3 regions of the Serratia sp. TSA_105.2 genome follow, and region 2 is predicted to be linked to each of the others. Evidence: predicted binding sites of a transcription regulator. Region 2 holds the regulator's gene; each other region holds the start of a gene.
The links. The regulator PhoB, encoded in region 2, activates phosphate uptake and scavenging genes when phosphate is short. The targets are predictions, from matches to a motif close to CTGTCATAAAACTGNCNNAT.
Positions count from the first base shown of each region.

Region 1: glpT (glycerol-3-phosphate transporter) is a predicted target of PhoB. The motif match lies at 1,146-1,165, and genes of this name have one in related genera.
Region 3: ugpB (sn-glycerol-3-phosphate ABC transporter substrate-binding protein UgpB) is a predicted target of PhoB. The motif match lies at 1,056-1,075, and genes of this name have one in related genera.

Region 1 is NZ_JBQZFT010000006.1:13,243-15,510, forward strand. Features, by position in the region: gene glpA (anaerobic glycerol-3-phosphate dehydrogenase subunit A) at 1-954, opposite strand, end outside; gene glpT (glycerol-3-phosphate transporter) at 1,319-2,268, shown strand, end outside.
Region 2 is NZ_JBQZFT010000002.1:840,844-843,111, forward strand. Features, by position in the region: gene phoR (phosphate regulon sensor histidine kinase PhoR) at 1-1,045, opposite strand, end outside; gene phoB (phosphate response regulator transcription factor PhoB) at 1,070-1,759, opposite strand; gene sbcD (exonuclease subunit SbcD) at 1,975-2,268, shown strand, end outside.
Region 3 is NZ_JBQZFT010000016.1:33,896-36,163, reverse strand. Features, by position in the region: gene ACUTSC_RS24070 (aminotransferase class I/II-fold pyridoxal phosphate-dependent enzyme) at 1-981, shown strand, start outside; gene ugpB (sn-glycerol-3-phosphate ABC transporter substrate-binding protein UgpB) at 1,293-2,268, shown strand, end outside.

The DNA of each region.
Region 1 (2,268 bases), on a different contig from region 2:
CAGCGGCCGTACCCCGGCGTAGGCACGCAGAATGCGGGTCTGCGCCAGGGTGGGCGCCAGCAGCGCCCCCTCGCGGATCAGAATGTCCACTTCCTGCGGGGTCACCAGCATGTTGTCAATTTGGTCGTAGTCGATATGGGTCGAGGTAGTACCGATCAACGAGATGGTGTCGCCCGGCACCAGGATGTCGGCGTCTGCCGGTTTGCGGCAGCGGTTGATCACCATGTTGTTGATGCGGTGGCCGAGGATCAGCAGCGCCCCCTTGGCCGGGAACATGCGGATGCGCAAATCGGCGTATTCGGCGATCTGCTGGCCCCAGATGCCGGCGGCGTTGACCACCACCGACGCGTGCAGCTCATAGCGCCGCTGATTCTGATGGTCGTAAACGCGCACGCCCGTTACCCGATCGCCGCTGCGCAACAATCCCACCACCTGGTGGTAGGTCAGGATCTGCGCGCCATGCTCGCGCGCGTCCAACATGTTGGCGGCGGTCAGTCGGAAAGGATCGACGGTGCCGTCCGGCACGCGCACCGCGCCGATCAACGCCGAGTTGGCCGCCGGCTCCAGCCGCAGCGCCAGCTGCGGGTCGATCGCTTCGGCGTCGATGTCGGCCTGGCGACAGGCGGCGATAAACTGTTGCTGATAGTCCAGTGAGTCCTGCGGCAGGGTGATGAACAGCCCATCGGTGCGTTCGATACAGTGATGAGCGATACGTTTCAGGATGCGGTTTTCTTCGATGCACTCGCGCGCCGACTCGCCATCGGTCACCGCATAGCGCGCGCCACTGTGCAATAAACCGTGGTTGCGGCCGGTGGCGCCGGTGGCGATGTCGTGGCGCTCCAGCAAGATGCAGCGCAAGCCGCGCCGCGCACAGTCGCGGGCAATGCCTGCGCCGGTGGCGCCGCCGCCGATGATGATTACATCCGTTTCGCCGCCGTCAAAATAGCTGCTCATGTCGCTCCCTCAGGATCGGTAGTTATGAGCCTATTGAGCCACGGTTATTAGGGTCTTTGTTTGATAAGGAACAATAACGAACATAAAACGAAATAAAAATGACCACAAAAAACCATCAATGTGATCATAATCACGATTTTTGGACGTTTTTCTATTTCATAACGTTAACGAATCGCTCAAAATCCGCCGTGGTTTCATGAAAGTGTAACAATTGCGCCATTCGTCACAGCGACACCAGGCGTATTTGTCGACAATGGCGCTCGTTATGGAACACAAAAACACCACATTCGATATCCGCTCAATCATCAAATGAACGTAAAAGGTCATATTGATGTGATAACAGATAAAGCCATCGGAGGCGCTCATGTTGAGTATTTTTAAGCCGGCCGCACACACCGCCCGTGTGCCGAGCGATAAGGTAGACCCGCTCTACCGTAAGCTGCGCTGGCAAATTTTCCTGGGGATCTTCTTCGGTTACGCCGCTTACTATCTGGTGCGTAAGAACTTCACCCTGGCCATGCCTTACCTGATCGAACAAGGCTTCAGCCGCGGCGACCTCGGCTTCGCGCTGTCGGGCATCTCCATCGCCTACGGCTTCTCCAAATTCATCATGGGTTCGGTCTCCGACCGTTCCAACCCGCGGGTGTTCCTGCCCGCCGGCCTGATCCTGGCGGCGGCGGTGATGTTGTTCATGGGCTTCGTGCCATGGGCCACCTCCAGCATCGCCATCATGTTCGTCCTGCTGTTCCTGTGCGGCTGGTTCCAGGGCATGGGTTGGCCGCCGTGCGGCCGCACCATGGTGCACTGGTGGTCGCAGAAAGAACGCGGCGGCATCGTTTCCATCTGGAACTGCGCCCACAACGTGGGTGGCGGCCTGCCGCCGCTGCTGTTCCTGCTGGGTATGGCCTGGTTCAACGACTGGCACGCGGCGCTGTACATGCCGGCCTTCGGCGCCATCCTGGTGGCCCTGATCGCCTTCGCCCTGATGCGCGACACCCCGCAATCCTGTGGCCTGCCGCCGATTGAAGAGTACAAAAACGACTATCCGGACGACTACAGCGAAAAAGACGAAGAAGAGCTGACCGCCAAGCAGATCTTCATGCAGTACATTCTGCCGAACAAGCTGCTGTGGTACATCGCGGTCGCCAACGTGTTCGTCTATCTGCTGCGTTACGGCATTCTGGACTGGTCGCCGACCTACCTGAAAGAAGTGAAACACTTCGCGCTGGACAAGTCGTCCTGGGCCTACTTCCTGTATGAATACGCCGGTATCCCGGGCACCCTGCTGTGCGGCTGGATGTCGGACAAAGTGTT
Region 2 (2,268 bases):
CGTGCGCCGTTTGCTGCCAGCTCACTTCGATATGGGTGCCCTTCGGCGTATGATTAACCGCGTTGTACACCAGGTTAGACACCGCGCTGCGCAACTGGTCTTCATTACCGAACACGTTGAGTTGTTCGTTAACCCGGAAGCTGATCTCGTGATTGCCGCCGCTCAGCGACTGCGCCTCGCGCTGCAACACCCGCAGCATCAGCGGGATATCCACCCGCTCGTTCATGTCGACATTGGGCGCCGCCTCGATGCGCGACAACGTCAGCAGCTGCTTGACCAGCCCGTCCATCCGGCGGGTCTGCTCTTGCATGGTGCCGAGCGCCTTGCTGCGCAGCGAGCCGTCTTGCTCTTCGTCGCCCATCATCTCCAGGTAGCCCTGCAGCACCGTCAGCGGCGTGCGCAGTTCATGGCTGACGTTGGCGAAGAAGTTGCGCCGCGCGCCCTCCAGCTGGCGCATCTGGGTGACGTCGCGCGCCACCATCAGCAGTTGCCCTTCGGAATAAGGCATCACGCGGAATTCGACGTAGTGTTCGTTGTTCAGCTGCAGCGTCAGCGGGCGCGAGAACTCTTGCTGTTGCAGGTAGTGGCTGAATTCCGGATAACGCAACAGGTTGAGGATGTGCTGGCCGTTGTCTTCCGGCCAGCGAAAGCCGAGCAGATGCTGCGCCAGCCCATTACACCAGAAGATATTGCCTTCGACGGTGGTCATCACCACCGCATCAGGCAGCGATTCGGCCCCGCTGCGAAAGCGCTTGATCAGCAGCGCCAGCTCGCGCCGGCGGCGGCGATTGCGCTGCTGCATCTGATACAGGCCATAGAACAGCGGCTCCCAGCTCCAGCGGCCGGGCGGCGGTGTCATACTGCGGTCGATCCACAGCCAATGGGAGAGTTTGAGCTGGTTGTAGAAATTCCACACCAGCGCCGCCAGCGCGGAGGCCAGCAGGAACCAGGGCAGATAACCGAAAATCAGCCCCAGCAATAAGGCGGGCAGACAAAAAAGAGCCAGCTCCAGAGCCAGCCTCTTCCACGACAGACGTTCTAACACGGCATATTCTCCAGCGCGGCGCGATCAGTAGCGCGTTGAGAACCGGTAGCCGGTGCCCCGAACGGTTTGAACCATTTTATCATGCCCACTGGTTTCTAACGCCTTGCGGAGCCGACGGATATGCACGTCAACGGTACGGTCTTCCACATAAACGTTAGTGCCCCAGACGTGATTAAGCAACTGCTCACGGCTATAAACCCGCTCCGGGTGGGTCATAAAGAAGTGCAGCAGCTTGAACTCGGTCGGCCCCATGTCCAGCGCCTGATCGTTAGCCATCACGCGGTGGGAGGACGGATCCAGGCTCAGCCCTTGCATTTCAATCACTTCTTCCACCGCCATCGGTGAAATGCGGCGCATGACCGCCTTGATGCGCGCCACCAGCTCCTTGGGCGAGAACGGCTTGGTAATGTAATCATCCGCCCCCACTTCCAGGCCGCGCACGCGGTCTTCCTCTTCGCCACGCGCGGTCAGCATCATGACCGGAATATCGCGGGTCAGCGCTTCGCGCTTCATATGTTTGATAAACTGAATGCCGGAACCGCCGGGCAACATCCAGTCGAGCAACACCAAATCAGGGAACGGCTCAGACAGGCGCGTCACGGCGCTGTCATAATCCTCGGCTTCCAACGGTTGGTAACCATTCTGTTCCAACACAAAGCACACCATCTCACGGATCGGCGCTTCGTCTTCCACCACCAGTATGCGTCTTGCCATCGTCAATCCTGCCAATGTGTTAGCGACTTTGCGGGCGCCATTATGCGTCAGTTTTGTGACACTTTTATGAAAAAAAGCGGCTGTTATAGGCAGTAAGCATAGCGATTATTTCCCGGCGCAAAGAAAAATCATTCCGTAGTCGTCGCCATTGCGTCGGGACAGCCGCCGCCGCGGCCTTTATAATCATCGCCATTACTTTTGCATCCGGGAGTGTCATGCGCCTGATCCACACCTCTGACTGGCATCTTGGCCAGTACTTTTTCACCAAAAGCCGCGCCGCCGAGCACCAGGCTTTTCTGAACTGGCTGATCGAACAGATCGAGCAGCAGCAGGTGGATGCGCTGATCGTCGCCGGGGATCTGTTCGATACCGGCTCGCCGCCCAGCTACGCCCGCGAGCTGTACAACCGCTTCGTGGTGGAACTGCAGCGCACCGGCTGCCAACTGGTGGTGTTGGGCGGCAACCACGACTCGGTAGCGACGCTGAACGAATCGCGGGAACTGCTCTCT
Region 3 (2,268 bases), on a different contig from region 2:
ACCGAGGGCAGCCCGCTGCTGCGTGAGCGCATTTGCGCGCTGTGCGCCGAGCGCGGCGTCACCGCTGGTGCGGAAGAGGTGATGGTCACCGCCGGCTCGCAGCAGGCATTGGATTTGGTGATGCGCGCCATCGTCAACCCCGGCGACGTGTTCGTGGTGGAGCGCCCGACCTACCTGGCGGCGCTGCAAACGCTGGAGCTGGCGGAAGCCAACATCATGTCGGTCTCGTCCGACAGCGACGGCATGGTGGTGGAAGAGCTGGCCGAGCTGCTGAAAACCCAGCGCATCAAGGGCGTGTACGTGGTGCCGAACTTCGGCAACCCCAGCGGCATCACCCTGAGCGCCGAGCGCCGCGAACTGCTGGTGAAGCTGGCCGCCGAACATAACTTCCTGATCATCGAAGACGATCCGTACGGCGAGCTGCGTTTCACCGAAGAGCGCCACCCGACGCTGCATCAGGTGTCGCAGCGGGTGCTGGGCAACACCGACCACATCATCTATACCTCGACCTTCTCCAAGATCCTGGCGCCGGGCTTGCGGTTGGGCTGGGCGATCCTGCCGCCGTTCCTGCTGCATAAAGTGGCGATCATCAAGCAGGCGGCGGATCTGCACGCCAGCGCGCTGTCGCAGAGCATCGTCGAGTGCTACCTTGGCCTGGATCGCCTGCCGGCGCAGATTGACAAGATCCGCGCCGCCTACAAGCAAAAGGGCGAGATCCTGGCCGGTTTGGTGGAGCAGGAGTTGGGCGACTACATCACCTTCGATAAGCCGAAGGGTGGCATGTTCCTGTGGGCGCGTTTCCGCCAGCCGTTCAACGCCACCGAATGGCTGAACACGACCTTGCAGCAGGGCGTGGTGTTCGTGCCAGGGGAATACTTCTTCTCCGACAACCCGGATCGTTCGACCTTCCGCCTGTCGTTCGCCACCGCCACCGAGCAGCAGATGCAAGAAGCGGTGGCGCGCCTGCGCCGTTCGCTGTAATCCTCGCGGCGGCGGAGCCCATGCCCGCCGCCGACATCAAACCGCCATCTTCACTTCACCTTGCCGTCATGTGGCTGTCATATAACGGTTATTTTTCTGTCATCCGCGCATGGCATGTTATCCCCCGTCATCTTTCGAGCCGCAGCGTTGTTGGCTGCCCGGCTGCCCCCCTGTCACTTAGTTAGCTAAGCTCAGGGTGCCAGCAGGTTGCCGCCTGGCTGCAACTCGAAAGCTATAGGGGGCACTCCCTCATCAAGAATTGATTCTTTTCGCTCACGCGCTTTTACACCAGCTTTTTTCAGGAGTTAGGCATGCTCACCTACGCTATTCGCAAAACCACGCTGTGCGTCGCGTTGACCCTGGCGGTCAGCACTCAGGCGCTGGCGGCGACCGAGATCCCGTTCTGGCATTCGATGGAAGGCGAACTGGGTAAGGAAGTGGATTCCCTGGCGGATCGCTTCAACCAGTCGCACAGCGACGTCAAGATTGTGCCGGTTTATAAAGGCAACTACGAACAGAGCCTGGCGGCGGGCATCGCCGCTTACCGCTCCGGCAAGGCGCCGGCGATCCTGCAGGTTTACGAGGTGGGCACCGCCACCATGATGGCCAGCAAGGCCATCAAACCGGTCTACGAAGTGTTTAAAGAGGCCGGCATCAACTTCGACGAGTCGGTGTTCGTGCCGACGGTAGCCGGCTATTACACCGACAACAAGAGCGGCCATCTGCTGTCTCAGCCGTTCAACAGCTCCACGCCGGTGCTGTACTACAACAAAGACGCCTTCAAGAAGGCCGGCCTGAACCCGGACCAGCCGCCGAAAACCTGGCAGGAGCTGGCGGCGGATACCGCCAAGCTGCGTGAGGCCGGCATGAAGTGCGGCTACGCCAGCGGCTGGCAGGGCTGGATCCAGCTGGAGAACTTCAGCGCCTGGCACGGCGTGCCGTTCGCCAGCGAAAACAACGGGTTCGGCGGCACCAACGCCAAGCTGGAGTTCAACAAGCCGCTGCAGGTCAAGCACATCGAGCTGCTGGAGGCGATGAACAAGAAGGGCGATTTCACCTACTTCGGCCGCAAAGACGAATCCACCGAGAAGTTTTATAACGGCGACTGCGCCATCACCACCGCTTCTTCCGGTTCGCTGGCGGACATCAAGCACTACGCCAAATTCAACTACGGCGTCGGCATGATGCCGTACGACGCCGACGCGAAAAACGCGCCGCAGAACGCCATCATCGGCGGGGCCAGCCTGTGGGTGATGAACGGCAAAGACGCCGCCACCTACAAGGGCG